3 regions of the Chitinophaga defluvii genome follow, and region 1 is predicted to be linked to each of the others. Evidence: riboswitches for the same ligand, from Rfam matches in the RefSeq annotation. Region 1 holds a riboswitch; each other region holds the start of a gene.
The links. Region 1 has a riboswitch for S-adenosylmethionine ahead of ABR189_RS09905 (trans-sulfuration enzyme family protein). Riboswitches for the same ligand answer to the same signal wherever they lie in the genome.
Positions count from the first base shown of each region.

Region 2: it holds a riboswitch for S-adenosylmethionine, as region 1 does, so the genes downstream of both, ABR189_RS26460 (trans-sulfuration enzyme family protein) here and ABR189_RS09905 (trans-sulfuration enzyme family protein) in region 1, are expected to answer to the same signal.
Region 3: it holds a riboswitch for S-adenosylmethionine, as region 1 does, so the genes downstream of both, ABR189_RS03220 (peroxiredoxin family protein) here and ABR189_RS09905 (trans-sulfuration enzyme family protein) in region 1, are expected to answer to the same signal.

Region 1 covers NZ_JBEXAC010000001.1:2,625,311-2,636,083, reverse strand. The annotation lists gene ABR189_RS09915 (hybrid sensor histidine kinase/response regulator) at 1-1,720, opposite strand, end outside; gene ABR189_RS09910 (NAD-dependent epimerase/dehydratase family protein) at 2,017-2,988, shown strand; SAM riboswitch class I at 3,069-3,182, shown strand; gene ABR189_RS09905 (trans-sulfuration enzyme family protein) at 3,392-4,573, shown strand; gene ABR189_RS09900 (dicarboxylate/amino acid:cation symporter) at 4,570-5,799, opposite strand; gene ABR189_RS09895 (NirD/YgiW/YdeI family stress tolerance protein) at 6,009-6,365, shown strand; gene ABR189_RS09890 (sulfite exporter TauE/SafE family protein) at 6,374-7,345, opposite strand; gene ABR189_RS09885 (TolC family protein) at 7,527-8,972, opposite strand; gene ABR189_RS09880 (efflux RND transporter permease subunit) at 9,002-10,773, opposite strand, start outside.
Region 2 covers NZ_JBEXAC010000002.1:3,107,477-3,118,249, reverse strand. The annotation lists gene ABR189_RS26485 (TolC family protein) at 1-281, opposite strand, end outside; gene lipA (lipoyl synthase) at 630-1,526, opposite strand; gene ABR189_RS26475 (hypothetical protein) at 1,563-2,396, opposite strand; gene ABR189_RS26470 (OsmC family protein) at 2,645-3,058, shown strand; gene ABR189_RS26465 (DUF2851 family protein) at 3,126-4,415, opposite strand; SAM riboswitch class I at 4,605-4,723, shown strand; gene ABR189_RS26460 (trans-sulfuration enzyme family protein) at 4,911-6,089, shown strand; gene ABR189_RS26455 (homoserine dehydrogenase) at 6,172-7,353, shown strand; gene ABR189_RS26450 (Maf family protein) at 7,416-7,985, opposite strand; gene ABR189_RS26445 (geranylgeranylglycerol-phosphate geranylgeranyltransferase) at 7,985-8,926, opposite strand; gene ABR189_RS26440 (KdsC family phosphatase) at 8,957-9,478, opposite strand; gene iscX (Fe-S cluster assembly protein IscX) at 9,503-9,742, opposite strand; gene ABR189_RS26430 (2Fe-2S iron-sulfur cluster-binding protein) at 9,773-10,108, opposite strand; gene ABR189_RS26425 (Rossmann-like and DUF2520 domain-containing protein) at 10,225-10,773, opposite strand, start outside.
Region 3 covers NZ_JBEXAC010000001.1:838,216-848,988, forward strand. The annotation lists gene ABR189_RS03205 (TonB-dependent receptor) at 1-2,346, opposite strand, end outside; gene ABR189_RS03210 (cytochrome-c peroxidase) at 2,417-3,385, opposite strand; gene ABR189_RS03215 (YceI family protein) at 3,598-4,248, opposite strand; gene ABR189_RS03220 (peroxiredoxin family protein) at 4,386-5,681, opposite strand; SAM riboswitch class I at 5,922-6,022, opposite strand; gene ABR189_RS03225 (hypothetical protein) at 6,265-6,747, opposite strand; gene ABR189_RS03230 (TetR/AcrR family transcriptional regulator) at 7,011-7,619, shown strand; gene ABR189_RS03235 (TolC family protein) at 7,668-8,930, shown strand; gene ABR189_RS03240 (HlyD family secretion protein) at 8,962-9,861, shown strand; gene ABR189_RS03245 (ABC transporter ATP-binding protein) at 9,866-10,773, shown strand, end outside.

The DNA.
Region 1 (10,773 bases):
TAATAGTTGGAATGATTGTTTTGTAGGGAATTTCAAAGCTAAAAACAGATCCTTTACCTACCGTGCTGGTTGCCTGTATTTTTCCGTTATGGAGATCTATGATCTTTTTAGTGATATGGAGCCCCAGGCCGCTGCCTTCCTGCTTGCGGGGATTGGCATTCCCGCCCTGGATAAATTCTTCAAATATTCTGGACAGGTCTTCAGAATTAATACCTATGCCGGTATCTGTTACTGAAACTTTAAGCAGGGATTGGCCTTCTTTATCCGGGTACAGTGATGCATTGACGGTAACACTACCGTGTGTAGTAAATTTGACCGCATTACTTACAAGATTAGTGATGACCTGTTTTAAGCGGAATTCATCTCCCAATAGCCGGGTATTAGCCGGAAAGTAGATGTTGGTATTCAGTTTCAGCCCCTTGTCATGTGCTAATACATGCAGGCTTTTGGCTACCTCTTCAATAGTCTGTTTTGGGGCGAACTCAGACAAGTTTAAAATGGTTTTATCAGTTTCCATTTTTGTAAGGTCAAGGATGTTATTAATGACGGATAGCAGCATATCTGACGAAAGCTTTATTGCTTCTACTGATTCTCGTTGATTTTCATTGAGTTTACTTCTTCCAAGCTGTTCTGTATAGCCGAGTAGCGAATTAAGCGGGGTCCTGATTTCATGGCTCATCGTAGCAACAAATTCAGTTTTCAGCAAAGCAAATCTCTCGGCCGATTTTTTAGCTTTCAACATGGCCAGATCATATCTGTATAACCGCCAGATGTTAAAAATGATGATTACTGACAGTAAAAATATAAAAGATATTTCCCAAATGGCACCTTTATCAATTTTATACAGCGTTTGATCAATATCCTTACTCAAAAGCAGCCGTCTTTTATCCGTTGCAGCAAGCACACTGAGCTTTAAATCCAGTAATAAATGCTGTAACTCGTTGAACAGCCGTTCGTTAGCTACTACCAGTTCATATTCCTTGCGATTGAGGTTCCTGTGATTGGCCTGTGCACTCTTGATAAAATTACTGTAATATTCCTGCACTTTCTTAAGCTGGGCATCATTATAAGCTTTGGAAGCCCGGCTGCTGTCTACCGCACGCTTAATAGTGGTAACCGCCTGTTTCTTTTGCTGCACCTCAACTTTGTTGGTAATAGCATCCCTGAGCCTGCCAAACAGCTTACGCTTTCCCTTTACAATCTCTGCAGATTCTTCAATAACGGTATCCACTTTTTCCCGCTGTACAAATGCCGGGGGGGCTACCGCAATTTTTATCGGTGCCTGCGCAGTAGTATCCCATTCCTGGGAAATGTTGAGCAGGGAATCTATAAATGATTTGCTCCGGATAAACAGCCTGGCTTTTGCTTCTTTTTCGCCCAGCAATCCCTGCAGATGTGCTTCAGTAGAATCCTCATTCTCTATTGCTTCCAGGTTTTCAGCTACATGCTGAATAGCTGCTGTATATTTGCGGAAATAACTATTATCGTAGGTAAGGGTATAAAAACGAAAGTTATTGTCTGCTGCATACAATGACTGAATCGCTTCATCAATATGACTGATATCTACTTTGGTGGCTACCAGATCCTTTACTACCAGCGTCAGCTGCTGCGTATTTTTCTTCCGGAAAAAGGCAATCATGAAAAGTGATACCAGTATAATTACCATCAGTATTAAAATGGCAAAGCGGTAAAAGACTTTCTTTTCATAATTTATATACATAAAACCGGGCCTTGTTATTTGATGGTAAGCATGATCAGGGTTATTGCCAATGCGAAGCAAAGCTAAAGCATTTTTTGTTTTTTATTAGTATGGATATCTCAATGCCATAGAAGCATTACAGCCTTTTAATAATAAATACGATATACATTATTTTTGCATATATAATGTAATAAATGTTTATGTGAATGTATCAGATTGACATTGCTTTAAGTGAAGGATAACAATAGAATAAATATACCGGGAAAATTTAAAATATTTTATATTCTCATTCGTCTTCCTCTTAAACCATAAATCAGATGAATATGCCATTTACCAATGATCAGGCTACGCCATTATATACCATTTTAGGGGCCGGTGGTATTATCGCAAAGGAATTAACCAAAGAGTTGCTGGCACACAGTAAGCGGGTCCGGCTGGTAGGACGTAACCCACAAACTACAGCCGGGGTTGCTGAGTTGGTGCCTGCGGATCTCACCGATTATGCACAAACCCTGGCGGCGGTAAAAGGAGCTACGGTGGTTTTTTTATGCGCCGGATTAACTTATGACCATAAAGTATGGGGCGTGGCATGGCCCAAGATCATGGACAATGTTATCAATGCCTGCAAGGCAGCCCAAGCCAGGCTGATCTTTTTTGACAATGTATATATGTATGGATTAGTCAATGGGAAAATGACGGAGGATACTCCTTACCATCCCAGTAGCAAAAAAGGAGAGATACGGGCACGTATCGCCAGCAAGCTGATGGAAGAGGTGAAAGCTGGCAATATCCGGGCGAGCATTGCCAGATCAGCAGATTTTTATGGCCCGGGGGCTTCCTCTACCGGCATCCTGAATATGCTCGTTATTGATAAACTGGCGAAAGGTAGCCGCGCTATGTGGTTGGGCAACGACCAGGTTACCCACAGTTTTACTTTTACCCCAGACGCCGGTAAAGGATTATTCCTCCTGGCCGAAAACAAGAATACCGACAACCAGGTATGGCACCTGCCTACTACTAATCCGGCACCTACCGGAAAAGCATACATTAATATGATCGCGGCACAACTAAACGTAAAACCACGATATATGGTAATGGGAGGAATGATGATGAGGATGGCAGGATGGTTTGATAACACGATTAATGAAATACGTGAGATGCTGTATCAGAATAATTATCCTTACATCTTTGACGCAACTAAGTTTGCTCAACACTTCAATTACGTGCCCTGCTCTTATGAAAAGGGGATCCAGCTTACTTTGGAGGCGCTCCACCAACCACCACATTAAGTAGCGGACAAAAAAAATAGGAAGCAATTGTTGGAAAATTGAAAATTCTTGATTTACCTTTGCTCCAGTTCTTTAAAAGTTTCTTATCAAGAAAGACTGAGGGAAATGGCCCGATGACGTCTTAGCAACCATCTACAGTACACTACTGCAGACAGGTGCTTCATCCATCCTCCTGAAAGGAGGAAAGATAAGTCAGTATTCAGGTTTACTTTACATTATTCAAAATAGAGAAAACTCATCTGGCTGCCAGGTGAGTTTTTTGGTTTTATACCAATGCCTTAAGGTTGGTATGACTTGTAAAGACCCGCTTTCCGCTCATCTTCCTCCTCCCGTACTTCTTTCCTGATAAGCAACACCACACACTGTTTAATCAATTTTATCATCAAACTAAAAAACACAACCGATGAGTACAATTACTGAATTAATCCATGCTATCCCTGTAGATCCGCAAACAGGTGCTATTGCCGTACCTATTTATCAAACTTCCACTTTTGTGCAGGAAGCACCAGGGATCAATAAAGGATATGACTATGCCAGAAGTAATAACCCTACCCGGGCAGCGCTGGAAAAAATCATAGCACAACTGGAAGGAGGGGCAGTTGGTACCGCCTTTTCCAGTGGTCTTGCTGCGATTGACGCTGTGCTTAAACTGCTAAAATATGGAGATGAAATAGTAGCAGTAGATGATATCTATGGGGGCGCGTTCCGCCTATTCAATAAAGTATATGAAAAGTTCGGCATCAAGGTGCATTATGTAGATACAGCAGATACACAAGCAGTATTCAATGCTATCACACCTGCTACCAAACTGATATGGCTGGAAACACCTACGAACCCCACCCTGAAAATATCGGATATCGCCGCTATTGCAAAAATCGCAAAAGCCAACCGATGTTTATTTTGTGTAGATAATACTTTTGCCTCTCCGGTATTACAACAGCCATTGGCGTTAGGAGCAGATATTGTAATACATAGTGCCACCAAATATCTGGGTGGGCATAGCGACCTGATTGCAGGGTTGGTGATTACCCAAACACAGGAACTGGGAAACGAGATCCGGTTTTATCAGAATGCATGCGGGGCTATTCTTTCGCCATTTGACAGTTTCCTGCTGATCAGGGGTATTGAAACAGTGCATTTGCGTGTAAAGCAACATTGCGCGAATGCACAGATAATTGCTGAATACCTGGAAAAACATCCGGCAGTAGAAAGGGTGTATTATCCCGGCTTACCTTCCCATCCCGGGCATGCATTGGCGGCCAGGCAGGCCAAAGGATTCGGAGGCATTGTCTCTTTTACATTGAAAACTGATACGGAAGAAGCGGCTACTGCCTTTGTAACCAGCACGGGGTATTTTAAACTGGCGGAAAGCCTGGGAGGGATCAAAAGTTTATTGTGTCATCCCGCCAGCATGACACATAAATCTATCCCTGCAGCAACACGCCGTACGGCAGGAGTGGCGGATAGCCTGATCCGCCTGTCGGTAGGACTGGAAGAAGCCTCGGATTTGCTGGCTGACCTGGATAGGGCGTTTGAAAAATCAGCCTTGATTTATCAGGAAAAGAGTACGGCGGTGAATGTTTAAGTGGCCACTCCTTTTTTAGGTTTTAGTACCCTGGTTACAAGCATTGCTGCAACCGTATCGCCGGTGGCATTCAGCAAAGTGGCCATTGGATCTACCAGAGTGCCAATGATCAGCAGGGCAGGGAGCACTTCTACCGGAAATCCATATACGGACATGGCCAGTAGTTCTCCTACATACCCTCCGTTAGGAATGCCTCCTTCTACGATGCTTACAATAACAGTGATGCCTAAGGCCAGCAACACAGCCTCTGGGCTGTTAAATCCTTTGCCCAGTATGGCAAAAGCAACAGCTATTTTAATTATAGAAGAGATACTGGAGCCATCTTTGTGGAGGGAGGCGCCCAATGGGATTACCACATTGCCAATATGCTCCGGCACGCCCATTTTACGGGATGCATCCAGGTTGGCAGGAATAGTGGCAATGCTGCTGCAGGTGCCTACAGCGGTAAGAGAAGGCACCATATTGTTCTTCCAGTATTTTCTAACGCCTGCTATACCTCCTGCCAGAAATGCATAACAGCTGAACCCTGCCAGATAGTAGAACAGGCCTAGCCCATAATAGAGCCCTAATGGTTTGGCATAGGCTCCAAAAAGTTGTGGCCCTACTACGCCTACCTGGTAGGCAAAGTAGGCGCCCAGCCCAATGGGTGCCAGTTTCATGATCAGGATGAGTAATTGTTTCATCACCTCGTTGCCGGCATACAGGAACCTGCGGAAAGGTGCCGCTGCTTCGCCGGCACGTAATACGGAAAAACCCAGCAATACCGCAAAGATGATAAAGGGAAGCATGTTTTTCCGGGTCAGCAATTCAAAAAACTCGTTTACGCTTAGTAATGAGGTAATCTGTGCACCTATACTTTGTTCGCTGATGGTTTCCGTTACTTTTAATCCTGCTGCCAGCTGCACCCGGATCGGAAAAATCCAGGTAGCTACGATGGTCAGCAAGGCGGCAACCAGGATAGTGCCCAGGAATACCAGAAACATAGCGGCTATTATCCGTCCCAGTGGCTGGGAGCGGTCTACCTGTGCAATGGCGGAAGCTATGGCAAAAAATACCAGCGGAATCACTGCCGTAAAGAGAAGATTCAGAAAAATATCTCCTACAGGTTTGATCACCGCTACGTCTTTACCGAAGATAAGCCCCAGGATACTGCCAACGGCTATACCTCCCAGTAATAACAAAATACCTGCATAGTTGCGGAGAAAGGAACGGAAACTGAGCGCCATACAGTGTAAGTTATTGGTATGCTTAATTACTATCAGCCTGTTTTATGAATGTACGAATTATCAGGCAGCAATACGGGTTCAAATACTTTGACGTACCTTTGCAATACGGATAACCAGGCATATTGAACATTTCAGATGCAGGTATTGTTTTAATATAAAGGAAACCGGATACTTTTCCATTGATAGTTAACAGATAAAACAAAATCAAAATGACGCGTTTATACCTATTAGTTACCTTGTTGTTGTTTACCTGCTGTGGTTATGCACAGGATAAATCACCGGGTGAGGCGCCTAAATGGTATACGGTAGGAGAGGCCATACGTTACGCCAGACAACTGGATACCGATGGTACTATTGTCAAAGTGAAAGGTTATGTCATGAAAAAGCTGGATAAGGAAACTTATTTATTCACTGACAGAACTGCTGAAATAAAAGTGGTGATCGCTGATAAATTTCTGCCTGCATTACCCTTTAATGAAAAAGATGAAGTAGTATTATCCGCCCGGGTAAACTATGAAATGAATAAACCGGCTATGCTGGAAGCGAAAGAAAAAATAGAGCTCTGACCGTTGTGTCAGAGTAATTTAGTCAGGAACCCATAAATACTTCTCATACTTACCAATATCACAATAATACCTACTGCTACCATGATACTTTTCGCAGAAATGCGGTTAGAAACTCTGGCAGCAATGGGTGCTGCGATAGCGCTGCCTATTACAAGCCCTGCAATAGCATGCCAGTGTACGGTATGCAGTACCGTAATGAAAGTAAGAGAGCTGAGCATGGCTATAAAAAAACGGCTTGCTTTTACAGTACCCAGAGAGGTACGTGGATTACGGCCTCCGGCTATCAGAGAAGATAATACAATGGAACCCCAGCCGCCGCCACCTACTGCATCAATAAAGCCGCCACCAAATCCCAATACGCCTATCTTTTTAATCTTTTTCTTACCCACTTTCCTGCGGGCGGATTGAAATGCTTTGGATAAGATAATACTGCCCAGGATCAATGTATAAAGCGATACCACTGGTTTGGTATACTGGCTGTAATGCTCAAGAGAAGACAGGAGGTAAGCGCCTATGACAGCACCGGCTATACCCGGAAATAACAGCAGCTGAAATAAACGTTTGTTAACATTTCCCATTTTAAAGTGCATCCAGCCTGCAATGGCATTGCTGAGTATCTCTGACAAATGCACGGCTGCACTGGCGGATGCGGGCGGAATACCCATAGAAAGTGAAAAAGTGGTGGAAGTAATGCCGTAAGACATCCCTATGGCGCCATCTATCATGGCAAACACAAAGCCTGCTCCCAGGAAATAATAAAATTCTACGTCTATATCTGCTACATAATGCCGGAAAACAGGCGTACTATGCCATAACACTACCAGGATAACCGCAGTAGCAGCCAGGCATATACTCCACAGGAGTAAACGTAGCCCCTTCCTGGATGGACCAGCAGGGGGAATGGCCAGTGCGGGCGTGGTTACAGGCGTTTCTGGCTGCGCCGGGGCAACCGGAGGTAATGTAGTAATAATTTTATCCATTTACTTCATTGCGATATGAGCACAAAGTACATAAACTCTATTTAATTAATAGACTTTATAGGAGAATATTTATAAAAATAAATAACCCCGGCACAACGGCCAGGGCTATTTATTTTACATCAGACAAAGTATGTGCTGAATATCAGCTATTTATGACAACATGATAAAACGGGCGTTGGGGTTATTGCCATCCACCTCCCAGGGCACGATACAGCTCTATCGTTCCCTGGAAAATCTGCTTCCGGGTGATGGTCAATGCCAGTTCGGCTTCCAATACACTTTTCTGGGCCGTAATGATTTCCAGGTAAGAGGCATATCCGGCCATGTAAAGGTCTTGCGAAGTAGCTACCGCTTGTTGTAATACCGTCACTTCTTTTTCTTTCAGCTGGTTGATGGCCTGCTGATTTTCTACCTGGTTCAGGGCGGTAACTACTTCCTGGTAACTGTTCACAATTGTTCGCTGGTATTCATAAAAGCTGGCAATGGCGGCGGCTCCGGCCTGCTTATACTGCGTATTCAACTGTTGTTTATTAAAGATAGGTGCCGTTAATCCTCCTACGATACCATAAGCAATAGAAGAGGGGGCCTGGAATAGCAGGGACGCATTAAATGCATTCAGTCCTGCATAAGGTGTAATGTTGAAAGAGGGCAGGAATGCTTTTCTGGCCGCATTTACATCAGATTTAGCTGCCAGCAGTTCCAGTTCAGCTTGTTGTATATCCGGTCTGCGCAATAACATTGCAGCGGGAATACCTGTTTTTACATTTATCCGCAACGGTTGTGTAAATATATCCCTGGTGCGCACAACAGGCTGCTGGAACCTTCCCAGTAAGCGATTCAGCTGGCTTTCTGTTTGTACAATCTGCTGGCGGATAGTATGCTCCATGCTTTGTGTGCTGAGCAGTTGCGCTGTGAATTGCTGCACTGCCAGTTCGGTGGCCCTGCCTCCGGCTTTTTGAATGTTGACCGTTTCTACTGCTTTTTGCTGTAAGGTGATATTCTTACGGACAATCCCCAGCTCATTATCCAATGCCACCAGCTCATAATACATGCTTGCTACCTGGCTTACCAGGAGCGTGGTTACCAGTTGCCGGCCTTTTTCGCTGGCCAGCAGGCGGGCATAGGCGGCCTTTTTGCGTTGCTTCAGCTTTCCCCAGAGATCTATTTCCCAGGATGACCGCAGCCCCAGAAAGTACTCCGGTGTAGGTGTAGGGATACGCTGATTTTTATCAATATTGGGCGACAGGTTGGTGTCAAAATTGCCCACCCCATTCAGCGTGTAATCGGCATATTTATCTACCCCTGCACTGGCGGATATATCCAAAGAAGGCAACCAGGCATGTTTGGCAAGTACCAATGCTGCCCGCGCGGTGTTGATGCGCTGCAAGGCTATCTGTAAATCAAAATTGTTCCGGAGGGCAGTATCTATCAGCTGCTGCAGTGGTGCATCTGTGAAAAATGTTTTTAAAGGCATACTGGCTATACTGACAGTATCCACCGGATGAATAAAAGTATCGGGTAGTGCTTTGGCTGCCGGCAAGGTAAGCGGCTGCTGCATTTTACAGCTGCCGGCTACCATTGCCAGACCCACACAGGCACTTATCTGAAGCCATTTATATAATTGCACGTTTTTCCTGTTTTAAAGTATATGAATATTTATTTTGCTACTGCCGGCATTTGTTTGCGTTTGCCCATCTGAGCAAATAATACATACAATCCCGGTATAATCAGCACGCCAAACAGGGTACCTATCAGCATCCCTCCGGCGGCGGCCGTTCCGATAGAACGGTTACCCATAGCACCTGCACCAGTAGCAATACACAACGGAATCAATCCTGCTATGAAAGCAAAAGAGGTCATCAGGATAGGCCGTAACCTGGATACAGCGCCTTCCTTGGCGGCTTCCAGAATACCATGTCCTTCCTTATTCCGTTGTATCGCAAATTCTACTATCAGGATAGCATTTTTACCAAGCAACCCAATCAGCATTACCAGCGATACCTGCGCATAAATGTTGTTTTCCAGCCCCAGTAACTTGAGCGAAAGGAATGCCCCGAAAATACCGGCAGGCAAGGATAGTATCACCGGCAATGGCAGCAGGAAACTTTCATATTGTGCGGCCAGCAACAGGTATACAAACACCAGGCAGATAATGAAGATGTACACCGCCTGATTACCGGACAGGATCTGTTCCCTCGTCATACCAGACCATTCAAAGCTATAGCCTCTGGGTAGCTGTTTTTCTGCTACTTCTTCAATGGCTTTAATGGCATCCCCACTACTGAACCCTGCTGCGGCATCTCCATTAATCATCGCAGAGGTATACATGTTGTAGCGGGTAAGCTGCTCCGGTCCGTATACACGTTCCAGTGTCACAAAGTTGGAGAACGATACCATTTCGCCGCGGTCATTTTTCACATACAGTTTTAATACGTCCTGCGGTTGTGTTCTGTACTCAGGGGAGGCCTGTACCATTACCTTATACATCTGCCCGAAGCGGATAAAGTTAGAGGCATAAAAACTACCCAGCAATGTTTGCAGCGTGTTCATAGCATTTTCAATGTTCACCCCTTTTTTTGCTGCCATGGCCTGATCCACATGGATCATATATTGTGGGAAATCAGGATCAAAGCTGGTAAAGGCATTACTGATTTCCTGCCTGTTTTTCAACGCTGTAATGAACTGGTTGGTTACCTGGGAGGTTTGCCGCAAGTCCCCACTACCGGTTTTATCCAGTACACGTAATTCAAATCCGCTGGCGTTACCAAATCCGGGTACGGTAGGTGGTGGGAAGAATTCAATATTGGCATCGGCAATATGTTTGGTTTTTTCTTCCAGGATGGCCATGATATCTGTTACAGATTCCTTCCGTTCTTTCCATGCTTTCAGGTTGATCATCCCCATGCCATAGGAGGCGCCGGCTACTTCATTCACCAGGCTATACCCGGCAAGGGTAGATACAGATTCTACTGCATCCATGCCCAGTGTGGCCTGCTGCACCTGATCGAGCACCTGTTCTGTACGCTCTACTGTTGCACCGGCAGGGGTGGTTACATTCACATAGATCATGCCCTGATCTTCCGATGGGATAAAACCGGATGGAAGAATGGCGCTGGCGCCCCAGGTGGCAACAAAGAATACGGCCAGCAGCACGAGGGTAATAACTCTTTTGCCGGCAATGTTGCTGATGAAACGCTGATAACGCCCTTCAGTAGCGGAATATCCCTTGTTGAACCCATTGAAGAACCGTTGCAGCAACCCTTTTTTAGAAACTACGCCATGCGTGTTTTTCAACATGATGGCACAGAGTGCAGGCGTGAGCGTAAGGGCGTTGATACCTGATATGAAAATGGCAAATGCAAGTGTAAGTGAAAACTGACGATAAAAAACTCCCACCGGTCCGGATAGGAAGGCTACGGGTATAAATA
Region 2 (10,773 bases), on a different contig from region 1:
TGGTTCTGAAAAAACGAAGTAGGCAACTCCAGGTAATGCTGGATATTATAATCCAGGTTCACCTGCGGATACCAGTCGGCCAGTTTACTCTTAATCGTTCTTTCGGTGATTTCTTCATCCAGCTGAGACTGCTTCAAAACGGGCTGATGCGCTAACGCATACCGTATACAATCCTCTACAGTGGCTTGAGATAATAGTGAATCGGGGGACTGCTGTGCATATATACTACCCGTGAGGAATAACATACTAATCACAACTACCGGAAAAAATACTTTCTTCATAAAAGGCTTTTGTCAGTCAGTTCTTCTTTGTACCAATCAGAATAAATGATAGCTGTATAAAGAGGGGATAAAATTATATGCCGAAACGTATAATCCTCTTATATAGATATCATTATTGTTTATACGCAATAGACAATATCTATCAAGCGTCATTAGCATTTCCCATACGGGCTACGCCTGCAACTTTTTTTGTTACGCTTCCATTAAAACAGGTAGGTTCAGGTTTCCTTAAAGAGGGGATTTATCGGAGACCTCTTTTTTTATTGAGGAGCAAAGATAATGTTCTATTAATAAAAAATCACCCATAAAGGGTGATTTTAATGTAATGTTTACAATGCTGTGAGTAATCTATTGTGGACGACCACTATGAATATGTTTCTCTGCATGATAAGATGACCTTACCAGCGGACCCGATTCTACATAGTCAAGTCCCATTGCATAGCCAATTTCACGGAGTTCGGCAAACTCATCCGGGTGTACAAAACGTACTACCGGAAGATGTTTGGGAGTAGGTTGCAGGTACTGGCCTAATGTTACAACGTCACAACCGTTGTCGGTTAAGTCCTGCATTGCCTGTACCACTTCTTCTTTTGTTTCGCCCAGTCCCAGCATAATGCCGCTCTTGGTACGCATACCACCTTCTTTTAACCGGCGTATCACTTCCAGGCTGCGATGGTATTTAGCCTGTATCCTTACCTGTTTGGTTAAACGCTCTACTGTTTCCAAATTATGGGAAACAATTTCAGGAGCTACGTCTATCAAACGCTGAAGGTTTTCCCATTGTCCGCGAAAATCAGGGATCAGCGTTTCCAATGTAGTATCCGGATTCAATGCACGGATGGCTTTAATGGTATTTGCCCAGATGATAGAGCCACCATCTTTTAATTCATCCCTGTCTACTGAAGTAAGTACGGCATGTTTTACTTTCATGATATAGATGGCCTCTGCTACACGCTGGGGTTCATCCCAGTCTACCGGCTCCGGCCTGCCCGTGGCGACTGCACAAAAACCACAGCTACGGGTACAGATGTTTCCTAATATCATAAAGGTAGCAGTACCGGCTCCCCAGCACTCGCCCATATTAGGACAATTACCGCTTTCGCAAATAGTATGTAATTTATGGGTATCTACCAGTCCTCTTACCTGCTTATAATTTTCTCCTATCGGGAGCTTCACGCGCAGCCAATCCGGTTTTTTAACTCGGGTGGCGGCTGGTTCTGCGGCTATTACGGGTAATTCTTGCATCGCTGATTCCTTTCTTTTAAAAAGCAAAGTTACTACTTATCTCCTATTCCATCGCTTACCAAACTGCAAGCTTACATATGCATTGAAAAAGAACTGTTTATGTTTATTATCCAATTCTACCATAATAGGCACTTCCTTGGTATAGTACTCTGCATTCACGCCCACTTCCAGTGCACTCACCACTTCATTGAAATGCGCCCAGTCAAATCGCATACCTGCTCTGGCATGTAATCCCGGTACCAGTTTAATTTCGCCCCAGCCCTTGCCAAAACCGGCTCCTCCGATAATGTCTGATGGTTTGATAAACGAAGTATCATACGTGGTGCCCGTACCATACTTCACCTGTATGGCACCTCCCGTATTCGGGTCCCGGATGTTCAGGTAATAAGGCTTCATCAGCCCCAGGGAGATGCCTCCATAATAGATAGCACTCACTTCTACCCCATTCTTATTACCTTTTCCTCCTATTAGGTACCGTTGTCCTATGCCCAGCTTTGCCTGGTAAAAATTGTTCTGCTTCAGGAAAATATAAGGCTTCTCAGAATAAGACTCTCCCCATGGACCGGTACCCAGGTATTCTCCGGCACGTTTATGCTCATGCGGGTCTTTCTTTTCTGCAAACTCAAACTGAAAGTAATTGACGATCTTCCGGTTCTTACGGTACCCCATTTCCAGAAAACCTCCCCAGCCATCCGTATTTAACCGGCCTCCTATAGAAAAATCACGCTCATACATATTTTCCCCTTCTTCTCTTTCCTTAAAGAGGGAAATACGCTTTAACTTCTTTTGCTCTTTCTCCTCTTTCTTCGATTGGCGGGACGGGTTATTGGTTTGCGCCTGCAAACTGCCGCCGATTAGTAGTAAAAGCAAGAATAAGTGTAATTTTTTCACAGTAATGGGCTATTATATATTTAATAAACGCTTGTTTTATAGTATTGTTACAAACCTACAGGTTTTTTTCTTAAAATTAGTTGCTGTCAGCCCACAAGGCCTTCGCTTCAGCTCCACAAATCCCCACCGGTATCACTATTCCCGGATGACTGTTCTATACCCGCTCACTGCCTGCCATTGACCAATTAATAAAAATACATTTATTTTACATTTCCAATCTTAAATAAATGACCATGCAAACCGCACAGATAATATATACCGGAGAACTTCGTACCACTGCTACCCATCTACAGTCTGGCACCGTCATAGAAACAGATGCGCCTGTAGACAACAACGGTAAAGGCGAACGGTTTTCTCCTACCGACCTGGTAGCTACGGCTTTAGGCTCCTGTATGCTGACTATCATGGGCATCACTGCCCGCCAGCACCAATGGCAAATTGAAGGCACCCGGGTAAGTATTCAAAAAATCATGGGCACCGAACCCCGCAGGATCACTGGTGTAAAAGTGAGTTTCGACTTTCCTGAAGGACACCAGCTGGGAGAAAAAGAAAGAACCATCCTCGAAAGAGCAGCACTTACCTGCCCGGTGGCCAAAAGTGTACATCCGGATATTTTGCAGGATGTAACGTTTAATTGGTAAGCTGTTAGCGGTTAGCCATAAATCATGATGGCCAGCTAAAGGCTAACAGCCAAAAGCTAATAGCTTTTTAAAATATGCCCTCCCGCAGCAATTTGGTACCTATTGCACATTGCAGGCAGCGCTTTTCGTCACAATAGTATTGTTTCAGCTGTAATAACGCCTGCGATTCCAGGGCGCATCGCTGGGGTACTCCCATGGTGTGCCATCCGGCCGTGATTTTATTCTCTTCTGCAGGTAGCTGGCTGAGCAGATGAAGGGCCTTTTCCTGGTATTCCCGGATCCCTTTTTGCTGACCATAAAGAAATAGTAGCGGCAATACCGTATTAATCAGGATGTTATGTACTGCTAAACGGGCAGGACGGGAAGTTTTTTCAACAGGATGATCAAACCGGTAATGAGTTTGCCAATACGCGGATGGCTGTACGGAAAATAATTGCTCCAGTGCTGCAATCGTTTCTGTTTCCAGAATCCTGGAAAATAAATGAGAGGATTGGTGTAATAATCCGGCAAAAGTGGCAATACGCATACTCGGAAAAGAGGCGGGACGCATGCGCAGCCAATTCCATGCATAAGGTACCAGCGGCTTCAACTGGTACTTATGCTGCAGATAGTGATATTCTTCCTGGAGCTGACGGGGATACTCCTCTATAAACGCTCCTTTTAACAACCCAGCCTGCCCGAACAATAATGCCTCCAGCTGCATTAAACCAGGCCTGTGCCGGATCAGTAAGTGATGCGGTAAAGATTGTGCCAGCTGTAAAAAGGGAAGGGCATTTACCGGTGTACCAAAGCTCTGGGCTACTGCCCAGTAGCATACCTCTTCCCAATTGTATTTGTTGTATACCAGCCAGGCCTGCATATTACTGGTTTTCCGCTCCCATCGCTCGGCCAGTAACCGCTCTTTCCAGCTATACCAGGTAAGCAATGGTACCTTAGCTGCTCCAAATGCACAGGGAACAAAACGAAGTGATTGTCTTAACTGCTCATACCTCTTTAATAACAATTTGGGAATATGCTCCTGCAAAACAATACAAGGCGTATATGGAGCTACCGGCGCGGCAATGTCATGCTCAAATACCACATGCAGGATGATATTGCTATACCGGGGATTATGCTGGTGCCCATGCCGGAACCAGTCAGATGTTTTAAGATGCAGCTCCACATTTCCCATCCATAAAGTATCGCCGATCCTGAGCCTCGCAGCAGTAAAATCAGGCCCTTCATGTTGATTGTGCTGTCCGGGATGCATCACCTGCACCTTTTCGCCGCTTACTGTAGTAAGCCCTTCCTGGCTAAATAAACGGAATTGCCAGATGTGCTGAAATAACTCTTCTGTGAGTAGGGGGTTAACACTCATTATATTAATGTTTAATTGTTGCATGCTTCCGGCTTATCCGGCATGACAAATTCCCGGATAGCTGATTTCAGTTAAAAAAACATCATAAAAGGAGAACAAAGTACCAATTTACGTAAATAAAATTAAATTTGATACCCATTTGGAAAATTCACCAAAGTACGCTTACCTTTGCACGCAGTTCTTTTACATGACTTATCCAGAAAGGCGGAGGGACTTGGCCCTGCGATGCCTTAGCAACCATCTCGTTGTAAAACGGGAAAAGGTGCTAATTCCGGCTTCAGTATACCTATACTGGAGATAGATAAGTTGGCAGAGAAACATCTTCGTTCCTATTAAGATTATTGAGCTCTTCCAACAACCGGAAGTGCTTTTTTTTTGCCCATACCCCTCCTTTCTCAAAGATTTGTTACGTTAAAACAAGAACATTTGCGGACATACGTGAATGAATGACATGGGCTATCCGTACCTTACGGATAACCACTAAAAAAACAGCACATGAAAACAGCTACACAATTAATACACAGCATTCCCATCGATGAGCTGACAGGCGCTATCTCTGTGCCTATTTATCAAAGCTCCACCTTTGTACAGGAATCGCCGGGCATTAATAAGGGCTTTGAATTTTCACGTGCCAACAATCCTACGCGCAAGGTACTGGAAGACCTGATCTGTAACCTGGAAGAAGGATATGCGGGCTTTGGCTTTGCCAGTGGGATGGCGGCTATTGACGCGGTCCTGAAACTGCTCAAAACAGGAGATGAAATCATGGCAGTGGAAGATACCTACGGTGGTATTTTCCAGGCATTCAATCATATGTTTGACCGGTTTGGTATTAAAGTAAACTATGTGGATACCAGCAACACAGATAAAGTACTGGCAAATATTACACCCAATACCCGCATTATCTGGCTGGAATCTCCTACCAACCCTACCCTTAAAATATCTGATATCAAGTCTATCAGTAAAATAGCCAAACAACATAATATCCTCCTGGTAGTGGATAATACCTTGTCCACTCCTCTGGTGCAGCAACCTATTGTATTAGGGGCGGATATTGTGATCCACAGTGCTTCTAAATACCTGGCGGGACATACCGATGTGATTGCCGGCCTCGTAGTGGTCAACAATAAATCCCTGGCCGATCAGATACGTTTTAACCAGAATGTTTCCGGTGGTATCCTCAGCCCTTTTGAAGCATGGCTTACGGTGAGAGGGATCGAAACATTATGCCTGCGCCTGGAAAAACAATGCAGCAATGCTATGACTGTTGCTACCTGGCTGGCAGCCCACCCGGCGGTTGACAAAGTATTTTATCCTGGTCTGGCTACTCATAAAAACCACCACATCGCCCGTAAACAACAAAAGTATTATGGGGCTATGGTAAGCTTTTCCCTGAAAAATGATAACATTAAAAATGCCATCCGCATCGTAAATGCTACTAAACTTTTTAAACTGGCAGAAAGTTTCGGAGGAGTGAAAAGTATGCTCAATCATCCTGCTACCATGACCCACCGGGTTATCCCGGAAGACTTCCGTAAAAAGGCCGGACTCCAGGACTCCTGCATCCGCCTGTCTGTTGGTATTGAAGATGCGGAAGACCTGATCAATGATCTCAAGCAGGCACTGGAAAAATTAAATCACCCGGCCGGCAAACAGATTACCATTTTACAGTAATACACCATTCAGCAAAATAAAAACAGCTTACAGCTACCGGCGCAAAGCCTGCAGCTCATCAAACCAGAAGTATAAATAAAGTATGGAAAAAAAAATCATCAATTTAGGCATTTTTGGATTCGGATGCGTAGGACAAGGGTTATACGAAGTACTCAATAGAACAAAAGGTATTAATGCCCGTATCAAAAAAATATGTATCAAAGATCCTTCTAAACCACGGTCTATAGATTCCAGCTATTTTACTACCGATAAAAATGAAATACTGCAGGACCCTACTATCGATGTGGTGGTAGAACTGATCAATGATACGGAGGCGGCTTTTGAAATTGTAAGCACTGCACTCCGCAATGGCAAAGCAGTGGTAAGTGCCAGCAAACGCATGATCGCAGAAAACCTCCCGGCGCTTTATCAGCTGCAGGTAGATAACAAAGTGCCTTTCCTCTATGAAGGCTCCAGCTGCGCCAGCATTCCCATTATCCGCAACCTGGAAGAATATTATGACAACGACCTGCTCAATGCAGTGGAAGGTATCTGCAACGGCTCTACCAACTATATACTGACAAAAATTTTTGAAGAGAACCTGAGCTTTGAAACTGCGCTGCAACAAGCACAGGATAAAGGTTTCGCCGAAACGGACCCTACCCTGGATATAGAAGGCTACGATCCTAAGTTCAAAATCGTTATCCTGCTATTACATGCCTTTGGCACTTTTGTAAAGCCGGAAGAAGTGTTCAACTTCGGGATCCATCACCTGAACGATTTTGATATCCAGTTTGCCAAACAAAGAAACTGTACCATCAAGCTGATCGGTAACTGCCGCCGTCAAAACGGAAGCGTATTTGCTTATGTACTGCCACACCTGATTAAAGAACATAACCTGCTGTCGGATGTGGATAACGAGTACAATGGTATCCTGCTGGAAAGCGCATTTACCGACAAACAATTCTTTGTAGGTAAAGGTGCTGGTGGTACTGCTACTGGTAGTGCCGTATTATCAGATATCTCTGCATTGCTTTATAACTACCGGTATGAATACAAAAAGATCAAACAAGCTAACCAACCGGCATTTACCAATGATGTACAGTTAAAAATATACCTGCGGTATAAAAACCCGGAACATGTGGAACTCTCCGAGTTTTACAGCATCTCTGAAAAGTATGAATCTCCTACCTGGCGTTATATAGTAGGGGTCATTAACCTGGAGAAATTAAAAGAAGCAGACTGGCTTACCAACAAAGATGTAAACATCCTGGTGCTGGAATAATATTTGCGTTTTACGCTCAACCAACCAATCTCACGGCGCAATTTATTTGCGCCGTTCTTTTTTTACATCGTTTCCAATACTTCCAGCACCTTACTTACCGGAAGTCCCATCACGTTATAAAAACAACCATTGATGCCATCAATGCCTACGGCGCCTATCCATTCCTGGATGGCATAAGCACCAGCTTTATCAAAGGGTTGATAAGTATCTATGTAATAAATGATCTGCTCTTGTGTGAGTGGTTTAAAATGTACGGCAGTGGTTTTGGAAAAGGCTTGTTCTGATGTGCCTTGTCTGATCACTACACCGGTGATCACCTGGTGCGTGCGCCCGCTTAATGCCGTTAATATACGGATAGCATCTTCCCGGTCAACTGGTTTTCCTATAATGGTCTCATCCAGTACCACTACCGTATCTGCTGTAAGCACAATATCTTCCGAAGTGCATAATGTGGCTACTGCTGCCGCCTTCTGACGGGCAATATGTACAGGTACCTCTGCAACTGGCATGCCCTCCGGGAAAGTTTCTTCCGTTGCTACCACCTTTACTTCAAATGCAACACCTGCCTGTTCCAGTAATTGTTTACGCCTGGGCGACTGAGAAGCCAGGATCACCCGTTTACCCTTATACATCAAAGAAAAAGTTTAAAGAATATCATTGATAAAATACCAGTGAGCATCACCCATTTTACCAGGGAGCTTACTTTATGATAATGGGCAGGCAGATGCGCTTTTCTTAATAACACCCAGGCATATATGCAAGGCAATTGTACAAATACCAGCAGGTATACAATGGCGATCCACCAACCTAAGATCCATACCCGGAGCTCCACCATCACCAACAATAATTGTAATGCCAGGAACAACCCATCACATAACCGTTTAGCTGGCTGCATGCCCCATACGATGGGAATGGTCCGGCAACCATCCTTGCTGTCCCCTATCATGTCTTCCAGGTCTTTTACCACTTCCCGTACCATAGAGATGATAAAAGCAAATAAGGCATAAATACCTATTATCTGGATCAGCTTACGGCCCACCGGAGACATAATAGCCTCAAAGCTTTCATAGATCTGTTTTTCATAAAAACCTACCACCACCACAGAAAGCGCCGTCAGTAAGGATATCACCACATTACCGATCAATACCTGCCGCTTAAAGGAAGTGGAATAAAACCACAACAAAAGGGAACTGATCACCTGTGTTAATCCCAGGTATATCTGTCCGGTTTTCCAGGCTACAATAAATCCAAGGGAAACACCTGCCATATTAAAAATGGTATGCCAGGCCATCGCCCAGCGGCGGCTGATAATCTTATCTACCACCATTTTATCCGGCTTGTTAATAATATCAATGTTGATATCGAAGTAGTCATTGATAATATATCCACCGGCTGCAATTAATATGGTGGATAATGATAGTAAAAAAAACTCGCCACCGGATAAGGAAGGGACCTCGCCGCTTTTCACCAATACCGGTGCCACTACACAGTATTGCAATAAAAACTGGGTAAGTGCTATATATATAAGATTAGGATATCTTATTAGTCTGAAAAATGCTGGTAAAAGCTTCATGGTTTCAAAATTGCGGTAAATGTACTACGACTATATGCTCCGCACACTGTCGTCCATCATCCAGTGATCATTGAGCTTCAGTACTTTTTCTATTACTTCCCGTACACAGCCCTGACCTCCTCCCACAGGAGAAATGTATCTGCAAATACTTTTAATTTCCGGTACCGCATCTGCCGGACATACCGCCAGTCCTACCATTTGCATAGGCCGGTAATCCGGGATATCATCTCCCATAAACAGGATTTCCTCCCATTGTAAACCATGCTCCAGCACATAATCTTCCAGCTTTTCCTTCTTATCATGTACGCCGGTGTAAATATCACGGATGCCTAATCCCTGCAACCGGCTTACAACGCTCTCCGACTTGCCCCCTGAAATGATTACCACCCGGTAGCCCATCTTCACTGCCAGCTGCAACGCATACCCATCCTTAATATTCATCCTGCGCGATAACTCCCCGCCTGGCAATAACTGCACTGTACCGTCCGTAAGCACACCATCCACATCCAATACAAAAGTTTTAACCGGCTTAAACAGCGAAAGTACATTCATTTGATCCTTGATTTTTATAAGCAGCTATTTCTGACTATCCCGCCATTCATATACCCAGGTACTCTGAATCATTTCCAGATGCCCTTCATTGCATTCTTCCCGTTTGCCCTCAAAATTCGGCAACTGCAATACCCATTCCAGCAGGTCGGTAAAACGGATACGGTAGATCTTACTCTCTGTAAATTCTGCGCCGAAACGTTCATACAGCTTAATCGCTATATCTTCATAGTCTTTCCAGTGAATGGGGGGTTCAAAATGCAGCATAATATGATTAATTATGGATTTATTAATTACCTATTCCCCATGGATCAACGTCTGATCCGGAATAGTTACCAGCACCTGTCCACCACTTTCCTGTAAAATACACTGACAGCTTAAACGTGAATTTAACCGCGGATTACGCGCCCGGTCTATAAAGTCCTCCTCCCGGTCTGTAATCTCTTCTACCAGTTCCTCCCCGCTATCTATATAAATATGACAGGTACTGCAGGCACATACCCCACCGCAATTATGATGCAGGCGGATGTTGTGCTTAAGTGCTACTTCCAGGATCGAGTCTCCCTCCGGTGCATTTTTAACGGTTACTTCTTCCAATCCCTGCTGCTCAAACTTAAATGTAATATTATACATGCCCATCATTTAAAACAGACCGCAAAAATATTTTTTAAAAGCCACTTCACCAAGGTTATTACAAACGGGGGCCTGCCATATAATATATATTATATGAATAGCGTCCCCCCTGGCAGTTAGCGCTGACCGGCATGAAACTGGTAAATACTGTCGGACAATACCTGATACACCAGCTGTAGCTGGTCGTCCCCTTCCAGTAGGGAGCGGTGCAGAGCCATTGTAATCTCGTCCTGCCGGAGTGCGGGGCCTGTTTGCACCGCCTGGGGCGGATATTTCTCCAACCGGTCAAAGGTTTCCTTAATAATGGGCTGCAACAGGGTAAAGTCCAGCGATTGTTGCTCACAATACGCTTTGGCCCTGGCAATCAGGTGGTTGGTAAAATTATTACACAACACGGCAGTCAGGTGTAGGCGGAGCCGTTGGGCCGATGGCATTACCTCAATACGGGAGGCAATACTCTGGGCCAATGCCTGCAGCCGGCGGAGTACCTCATCATTGCTGGCCTCCATTATAATAGGTATAGGTGGGTACGTTTTAATCTCTTTACGGATAGATTGCAGGGGATATAAGACACCTGTATGGGTCGAGATCCGGGAAATCGCGTCCAGCGATACGGCCCCCGAAGTATGTGCTACAATCCTTTTTCCCAACCGCAGCTGGTCGTT
Region 3 (10,773 bases), 1.8 Mb from region 1:
TTTAGGGGTATTGACCTGGGTAACCTCATTTTTTACAAAATTACCTCCGGCGATGAAATGGATACTACCGGTACGTATGGGTATCTTGTAACTGCCGGTAAATTCTATTCCTTTGGTGCTTGTACTGAAAGCATTGTAGAAGAATTTCGCCTGTGTGGTACCTGTTTGTAAAAGGAGATTCCTTACTTCTGCCGGCAGGTTAGCATCTGTAGCGGAGAAATTGCCGGTGTTGCCTACCCGGTTGTCGATGTCTATCAGGTAGGCATCAACGGTCAGTTCCACATTGGCAGCTGGCTGGGAAGTGAGGCCGGCCGTATAGCCACGCGACTTTTCCGGCCTGAGCAACGGAATACCAAGGGCACGTGTAGCTGCACTTTTATTAGAGGCCGTTACCTGATCAATTGCCCTGCCTTGCTGAAAGCTGGTAGAGGTTTCCGTATAATAGAACTGTGCCAGGTCTGGCGCCCGGAAACCGGAGTTGACTGCTCCTCTGATCCCCAGCCATTTTGCAAAGCTGTACCGGGTGGCGATTTTTCCGGTGGTAACGTTGCCAAAGTCTGAAAAGTTTTCAGCACGTACCGCCGCAGATACCAGCCAGTTTTTAGTGATATTGGCTTCTATATCCACATAACCTGCTACAATAGCACGGTTTACATTTACTTCATTGCCCGGACGAAACCCCGCGTGGATTTGCGACCCCGGAGAAAGTCCGTTCAATGCAAGAAAACCTGCATCAGACTGATAGGGAATGCCTGCGGCTGAGGTATCTATTTTGTAAATGGGACGCAGGTCGGCTTTAATATAGGAAGCCTCTTCTCCTGCAATGATCTGGTACGTTTCTACACGGTATTGTCCGCCAAAAGCCACATTTACGCCATGAAGTGTCTTGTCGAAGTAACGGCTGAAATCCAGGCTGGCGGTGTTCTGGGAGGCATTGTACTTTCCGGCGTCAAAGGTAGTGGGACTCTTTAATCCCAGGCTGGCGTTCAATGAATTGGAGATGACGTTACCAAAATTATTTTTGCCATATACGTTGGAAAGGTCTACCTGCCAGCGGCCAATTTTTCCGCGTATGCCAAGGGCCAGCGATTTATCTGTAATGTCATTGTCCATAGCAGGTAAAAAGCCGTCCGGATAAAGAAAGGAATTATTCCGTTCCGTCCATCCCGGTAAGCGGTATACTGCGGTAAACTGGGAATTACGATGACTGATCCCTCCAAAGGCATATATTTCAAAGTCTGCTTTAACTGGTACCACTGCATTGAAAAACAGCAAAGCATCTTTAGCTTTATTAGAGCCACCGCCACGTTGATCAAAATGATGCCGGTCTATTCCTCTTGCCTTCAGGATGGCTTCGTCTATTTCGCGGGTATAGATTGCATCGTAAGGCCTGGTATTAGCTCCGCCGCCATATATCGGTCCGTTATAAAGACCCGCATCATCGCGGCCGGGCTGCAGTGATATTGCCTGGGTAGCAAATTCTGCAGTAGTATTCAGGTACCCGCCATTGTTTCCGATTTTTACACCGTAATTGGCGCTGGTACGCGTGCTTAATCCATCTCCCCGTCGGCGGGTACTGGCAGTACTACTTACTGTCAGCTCATCTGTCTTTTTCCGGAGCACAATATTGATCACACCAGCAATGGCATCAGAACCGTATTGCGCTGCTGCGCCATCCCTTAATATTTCTATACGCTCTATGGCACCTGCAGGAATAGCATTCAGATCGTAACCGGTAGCGCCATTACCTAATCCACCCCAGTTTACATTGGAACTTTTATGCCTTCTTTTACCATTTACCAGTACTAATAACTGATCTACTCCCAGCCCTTTTAATTGTACCAGATTGAGTGCTGAACCGGCATCACCGGCGTTGCTACCATTTACGGAATGAAAGGAAGGTGATACATACTGCAATAACTGTGTAATACTGGTTTGTGGGGCTGTTTCCTGTAATGTCCTGATATCTATAATGTCTACCGGTACCGGAGAATTGAGCTTGGTGCGGTTAGCACTGCGAGACCCCACAATCTGTACTTCACTGAGGGCCTTACTGTTTTCCTGTAAGGATACAGAGAGTCTTTTGTTATTACCGGTAATGACCTCCTGGGAATGGTATCCGATAAAGGAGAAAATAAGCACACTATCCTTAGGGGCATTTAATTGGAAGGTGCCATCATTACGGGAGCTTACTCCCTGCCCCGTACCTTTTACTACGATCGAAACACCAGCCAGTGGTGTATTGTCCCGTGCAGATACTACCACACCGGTGATAACCTTTTCCTGTGCAATAGCTGGTATGATGAATAATAGCGTATAAAAAAGGAGGTGTATTTTTTGTTTCATGTGTATCTTTTTTAGAGCTGCTAGCTATGAGCAATGATGTTTTGTTGGCAATGCCTGATGTTTCCTGGGTTTAATGAGCGACCCTCTTCACAAAACGGTCATCTGTAAGTGCTACCAGGAATGCTTCCAGATCACTGACTTCCTGCTCACTGAGATTTAGTGGTGCATTAAGTGACAGGTCGCGGTTAATGCCATCATGAACAACTACATCCGGTTTATTGTAATATGCAATCACTTCCCGGAGTGTTTTAAACATGCCATTATGCATGTATGGTGCTGTAACAGCTACATTCCTTAAGCCGGGTACCTTAAAAAAGCCCATGTGTGCAGTATCCCTGGTGGCATCAAATCTGCCTGCATCCAGTAGGTTTTTACCATTATACAAACCGATGTTTTTAAAGCGGTCTGCGGTAAAATCTTCACCGGAATGACAGTTGTTACAGTTGGCCTTACCAATAAACAATAACCTGCCCCGGATGGCTTCGGGGGACATCGCATGATCGTCCCCGTTGATATACCTGTCATACGGACTGTTGGCAGTTTCCAGGGTACGTTCAAATGCTGCAATAGCTTGGAGCAGGTTCTTTTCTGTAACGGGGGTATTGAATACCTGCCGGAAAGCTTGCTGGTAAACTACATCTGCATTGAGCCGGTCAACTGCTTCCTGTATAGGTAAGCCCATCTCTGCAGGAGAAATGATAGGTTGTAATGCCTGTTCTTCCAGGGTAGCTGCCCTGCCATCCCAGAAATAGTTAGGCCTGCCGGATAAATTGGTAATAGCAGGTGTGTTGCGGGTAGTGGGTGTACCATTAATTCCCTTACTGAAGGCAACCGTATCTGCAAAAGCATATTGCGGCAAATGACAGGAGGCACAGCTGAGCGTTTTGTCTTTAGAGAGGATGTTGTCAAAAAACAATTGTTCTCCCAACTGAGCTTTGGTAACCGGCGTATTGTTGTTCCGGCTTGTTTGAAAACCTGCCAATAGTGTGGCTATTGATAGGCCACCCAGCAATAGAAATATCATTCTTCTTATGATCATGCTTAGCAATGGTTGATGAGTTCAGGCAATACGATTCCTGTTAAAGGCTTTGCAGCCTTTTAGGGCAGGTATATCCTGCCTGTTAAACAGGATGTAAAATGGAAGTTGCTTCAGGGGGATTCCGGATGTGTTAGCATATCCCCTGGAATGATATGTTACTCCAGGGGTATGATAACAACCTGCTTAGATAATGGTTGGTTTTTATACAGTGTTTATTGTGCGCTTGCTACCAGTACAACATCCAGGTCAAAATCGTCATAGATAACTTTGTCGCCCAGGTTCTCAAAAAAGCTTTTTGAACGGAATTTGATATCGTATTTGGTACGGTCTATTTTAATATTCGCTTTTGCGGAAAGTTTGTTGTTGGCCACAGCAATAGTTGCCGGAAAAGTGATGTTGTTGGTAATACCTTTAATCGTAAGCTTACCGGCAACGTCGTATTTTCCCGTACCTTTTGCAGTAACACCGGTGATAGTGAATTCGGCAACAGGAAATTTTTCTACGGAGAAAAAGTCATCACTTTTCAGATGGGTAAGCAATTTACTCCTGGTTTCCGGGTCTGTAATATCTGTATTGGTAATAGTGCGGGTATCCAGGGTAAAGGTGCCGCTTTTAAGGGCATTGTTTTCTACCTGTAATGTACCTCCGTTGATGTTGATGTTACCGGAGTGTTCGCCGGTCACTTTTTTGCCTGTCCACGTAAGTTTGCTCTGCTGGTTGTTTACCAGGAAAGTAGTGATTTTAGCAGGAGCGGGATTGTTAACGGTGCTTTTATGTGCAGCTGGTTGCCGGGATATCTGAACGGTAAAAGCCATTAAAACAAATATTACAGCAATCAGGGCAAGAGAATTTAAGCGTTGCATATATGGTATTGTTAGCTGGTGGTGATATAAATATTATCGAATGAATGTTGGTGTTGCTAGTACCTGTAAGGCTATCGGAACAGCCTTACAGGATTTGGAAAAAGGAAACTACCAGACAGATCAGGGGCGCTTTCGCATTAATGTCCATTGCTGGCCACTACTGTTTTTTCTGCAGGTATGGGTTCTGCCAGCAGCGCATCCAGATCTTTATTCCATTTGGCTACATATTCTTTATAATAGGTGCCGGTAACTTCTCCGGTATAGCCCGTATGGATCTGACGTACTTCTCCCTTGCGGTCAATAATGATCGTGGTTGGAAACGCCATCATACGGTTGAGCGCGGGGAGCTTTTCTGAAGCCACTTTCTTATCAGCAATACCGCCAAACAAAATATCATATTCTATATTGTATTTTTCTTTCAGTTTACCCAAGGTGTAACGGGCATATTCCAGATCATCCTTTTGTTCAAACCCAATGGCAATGGCTTCTACGCCACGGTCTTTGTTTTTATGAAACCAGGGCGCCAGGAAGGAGGTCTGATCGGTACAGTTAGGGCACCAGGTACCTATGATTTCCACAATGACTACTTTTCCCTGATACTTTTCATCACTGAGAGATACATTATTCCCATTCAGGTCGGGTAAAGTGAAGTCAAGTTTTTTATACCCTTCTTTGAGGTAGGTAAGTTTGTAGGGATCAGGAAGTTCGGCAGCAGCATTTTTTTCACCATCAAATTTGATATTGTTGTAAATACCCAGGCTTAATTCCCCTGAAAGGGATTTATCATCATTAATCTTTCCTTTAATATAGATGGGGCTGGGGCCGGTAAAGCCGGATAATACAAATTCGTCTCCCTGTACCGTACCTTCCAGTTCACGGCTGTCGCCTACCACAGACAGGATCACCCCGGTGAGCTTATTACCATTTTGTTTTAATAACCCTATTCTGTTTGGAGTGGCTTCTTTACTATATATTTTCAGGTCCCATTTACCAGACAGGTCATACGCAGGCGGGTTGGCTGTGCCTGGTTCAGCAAAGCGGTAAGACTTGCCATACTCTGCGGTGAAAGGCAATGCATTGCCCCGGAAGTTGGGCACCAGGCTGCGGTATTCCCCTGTGATTTTTCCATCAGATGCTATCCTGGCTACCAGTGCGGCATCATATGTATTCATTTTAATGAAGAGTGAATCATCACCAATGCGCTTTACATGGAACTCATCCCGACGGGATCCGTTCAGCAGGGTAAATACAGCATGCTCAGGATCTTTCCCTTTTAATTCAAAATTAAAGGGAACTTCAGATTCACTAATGGTAAATACCCCACGCCAGATACCTTCTTTTATAAAGGGCTTTTTGGGGGAAGCCAGTGCGGCGGTACTCCATACGGAAGCAGCCAGCAGGCTTGCTACAGCAAGACGGTTACTAATTTTCATAGTTGATTTTTTAATTGGATTAAATGACTTTGGTTTTCAGGGGAGTAGATTGTGGCCATAGCTACTCCGTTCATTCCTGATGCGGAATGGCAAATAGATAGGACACAAGCATTCCTGCATGCTCACACATCCTGAATAAACGGAGAAAGGCTTTTTAGCAACAAGCGCTCCCTGGCCGGGTGAAGTAAATGCAACATCGGTGGCAGTTGCGGTGGTAATGATTGTTGTTCATGGTTAGTCAATTTATATTTTACATATCGTTACCAGGTTAGCACTTATTCCAGGGTAGGAAAGTTGCTAGAAGTTCGCAGAGCCTGACTCTCCCTTCTTCTGTATAAATTAACTAATTAATGGTGGTGATTAATTAGAGTGGTAGTGCAAAGATAGGTGGGGTTATTTTATTTTCCAAATAATAGTCTATAAATTTTATGGACTAATAATAATCCATGATAAAAGCAGGTGTAGCAGGTAATTCATAAAAGGAGAGCAGAGGACTTAAGGAGCCTGATGTATTGATTAAAATAAAAAGTCCGGTAGATGAAAATGCTACCGGACTTTTTAAATATCATTAATTTTTAAGATCCTATTCCATATTATAGCTGTTCAGGCTGGCTGGAATATCATTGATATTAGCCCTGAAAGGCATTGTTTTTCCGTCAAACAAAAATATTTCCCAGCCATACTTCGGATCATTCATATCTATTTTATGAGAGGTGCCATCCGACAATTTAAAATGTAAAGTGTTATTATTCGTAACATCTATGATTTTAATGCCTTTGCTTTCCAGCAATTCTTTGTCGGCAGCCATGTAATTGAGATTGTCATCAGCCAGCGTATAAAAAGCTTCGTCTGTATTTGTTTTTTCTATGGCTTCAATTTTTGTACTGTCCGGTGTACAGAAAATAGCACAGGGAGTAGTAATGGTAATTATATTGGAAGTTCCTGACGCAGCGGTACTTTGTGCTGCCAGCGGAACGTCTGTGGCATTTTCCTGTGCTGACTGATCGGGCTGATGGCAAGCGGCAAGGCAAATCAAGATAATTGGCAAAAGTTGGTAATACTTCATGGAATAATAGTATGGTCTTTTAAATGACCTGTTTACAGGTTGTTCAAATACAGTATAAGGATATCGCAAATTTAACCTTAAATATTTAAAAAACAATTAGTGGGTACCTGCGATATTATTGTGTTGACTGGTAGTTTTTTTAATTATTACATCATAAATGTGCCCAATTTCTAATCCCTGAATAGCCCTTTCAAAAAAAAGTTGGCAGATTAGGAATTAGTATTACTTTTGTATTAACCAAATGGTTAAACATATTAGTTGATATGAACGCGGAAAAAAATACGGAAGAACAGATTATTGAAGCAGCCAAGAAGATCTTTACAAAAAAAGGATTGGCAGGTGCGCGTATGCAGGATATTGCAGATGAGGCCGGGATTAATAAAGCAATGCTGCATTATTACTACCGGAGCAAGGATAAGCTGTTTGAAATAGTATTTAACGAAGCGATCAATAAGGTCATGACCAATCTGAATACTATCCTGGCAGCGAAGATGCCTTTTCCGGAAAAGATTAAGGCAATTATAGAGAATTACATAACAGCTTTAACGGCTAATCCGCAACTCCCCTTATTTGTTCTGCATGAAATCACGCAGAATCCGGAAATGTTCATCAGGGAATTGAAAGCCAGGGTAGGATTTCCTAATGTAGCTGCTTTTATGAGAGAAATTGTGGAAGAAGGTGAAAAGGGCACTATCCGGAAAATAAGTCCGGTGCAGCTGGTGATGAATATCCTCTCCATGAGCGTATTTCCATTTGTTGCCAAACCGCTGTTTCAGGCAGTGGCTGAGATAGATGATGTGCAGTTCCGTATGATAATGGAAGATCGCAAACGGGTATTGGTAGAGTTTATTCTGGCGGCGTTGAGGCCGTAGTTTTTTTTATTTGCTTATTAACCATTTAGTTAAATAAAATAGTTGATAATGAAAAAGTTCGTTTGGTGCTTATTGTTAGTAGCTACTCAAACCAGCGCTCAGGATAGCACTGTTTTTACGCTGGAGCAATGCCAGCAACTGGCCAGGGAAAACTACCCATTGCTGAAGCAGCAAACGGTGCTGGACCAGATCCTGCAATGGCAAAACAAAAACAGCAACACGGCCTATCTGCCACAGGCAGAATTAAACGGACAAGCTACTTATCAGTCTGATGTAACACAGATCCCCATCAAACTTCCTAACATGACGATTCCTGTATTGCCTAAAGACCAGTACAGAGCCACCATAGATATAAAGCAGCTGCTGTATGACGGCGGATTTACCCGTGAACAAAAAGCATTACAATCCCTGCAGCAAAAATCAGAGCAACAGAAAGTAGAAGTGGAACTATATCGCCTGAAACAACAGGTAACGCAGGTGTACTTCAGTGCATTATTGGCGGAAGAGTATATCGCTGCTTCCCGTCAGGCGCAGGCAGATGTGCAACAAAGAATAGAAAAGCTGACTGCAGGCGTCAATAATGGTACTGTGTTGCCTTCTAATGTAGACCTTTTACAGGCAGAATTATTAAAGATAAACCAGCAGGAGATTGCAGCGCAATCCTCCAAAGGCTCCTCGATAGAAGTGCTAAAGCTGCTTATCGGCCAGCAGGTAGTGTCTGCAATAAAACTGGTAATGCCCGGAGTAGTAATAGCTACACCTGCGGATACACTCAACCGGCCGGAACTGCAATTGTATCGCTTACAATCAGATGTACTCAAACAACAATCTGCATTAACGGGTAGCAAGCAGTTGCCGCGTATCAGCGCCTTTGTACAGGGAGGATACGGCCGTCCCGGATTAAATATGCTGAATACTGATTTTGCAGCTTTTTATACGGGTGGTGTACGGCTCAACTGGACATTATGGAACTGGCGGTATCAGCGGAATGAACAACAGGTGCTGGCATTACAGCAAAAGAATATTGCCAGCCAGACAGCTACTTTTACGCTCAATACCAGGGTGCAGCTGGCACAGCAGGCGGCAGAAATAGACCAGCTGAAACAAATACTGGATAAAGACCGGGAGATCATTACGCTGCGTGTCAGGGTAAAGGAAGCTGCGGCAGCTCAGCTGGATAATGGCGTGATCACCGTACACGATTACCTGTCGGACCTGAATGCGGAAACACAGGCCCACATCAATCAAAGCACACACGAAATACAGCTGGCTATGGCACATATCAACTACCAGCTTATTCAGGGATATTAAGCACTCACTGTTTTTGTAAAAACACGTCATCATGAAAACAACATTTACGGGAATACTACTGGCTACTGCCTTAATGGCCTGCAAGTCCAATAAACATGAAGCAGATGCCTACGGGAATTTTGAGGCAGTAGAAACCATTGTTTCCGCAGAAGGTACCGGCAAAATATTAGTGTTTGGTGTGGAAGAAGGCATGATATTACCTGCAGATACTATTGTAGGCTGGATTGATTCTACACAGCTGCACCTGAAAAAGACGCAGCTGCAGGCAAATATTAAAGCAGTACTCAGCAAAAGACCAGATGCAGGTCCGCAACTGCAGGTAATCCGCGAACAGATCGCTACACAGAAAAGAGAACAGCAACGTATTACCAACCTGCTCAATGCCCGCGCTGCAACATCAAAACAACTGGATGATATCAATGCACAGATAGCAGTGCTGGAAAAACAATATACCTCCCTGGCCTCTTCTTTGCAAACACAAACCACCGGACTTACTTCCGAAACGCAACCTTTACAGGCACAGGTGGCACAGGTAAATGACCAACTGTCACAAACCCGCATCACCAATCCCCTCCACGGAACAGTGCTGACTAAATATGTGGAAAAAGGAGAGGTGGTAAACTATGGTAAAGCACTTTATAAAATAGCTGACCTGTCCGAAATTATTTTGAGAGCCTATGTAGGTGAAGAACAATTGGGACAGGTAAAAATAGGAGCGCCTGTAACAGTGCTGACGGATGCGCCGGAAGGGAAATACCGGGAATGGAAGGGGACCATCACCTGGGTGTCTGCTGCAGCAGAATTTACGCCTAAAGTAATACAGACCAAAGAAGAAAGGACCAACCTGGTATATGCTGTTAAGGTAAAAGTAAAGAATGATGGCAGTATCAAAATAGGCATGCCGGGAGAACTACAATTCTCAAAACCATAATACCATGGGAACTCCTATTCAAGTAACCGGTGTATATAAAAAATTTGACGCTGTACAGGCACTAAAGGATATTTCTTTTGATGTACAGCCGGGGGAATTGTTTGGATTGATAGGGCCGGATGGTGCAGGGAAATCTACCTTATTCCGCATACTCACCACTTTACTTTTGGCGGATAAAGGTAATGCTACGGTAAATGGCCTGGATGTGGTAAAAGATTATAAAGCAATCAGAAAGATAGTAGGGTATATGCCGGGGCGGTTTTCTCTTTACCAGGATCTTACGGTGGAAGAAAACCTGCACTTTTTTGCTACCATTTTTAATACCACCATTGTTGCCAATTATGACCTGATCCGCGACATCTATGTGCAGATTGAACCTTTTAAAAACAGGCCTGCCGGGAAGTTATCGGGAGGAATGAAACAAAAACTGGCATTATGTTGTGCACTGATTCATAAACCGGTAGTATTATTCCTGGATGAACCTACTACCGGGGTGGACCCCGTTTCCCGTAAAGAGTTCTGGGAGATGCTGCAACGGCTGAAGCAAAAAGGTATTCCTATCCTCGTATCTACGCCTTATATGGATGAAGCCATCTTATGCGACCGTGTAGCCCTGATACAAAAAGGGGAAATAATGGGGATTGATACACCTCAGCATATTACGGCACAGTTCTCCAAACCCATGTGGGCATTACGGGCTAAAAACATGTATCATTTGCTGCAGGAGCTGCGCGGGTTTGAACATACCCACAGCTGCTATGCATTTGGAGAATACCTGCACCTGACCCTGCAAAATGATCAGGCGGATGAACAGCTGCTGCGGGATTATCTGAAAGGGAAGCAGCATGAAGATCTGGACATCTTTCCAATTGCTGCGGGTATTGAAGATTGTTTTATCGAAATGATGGAAAG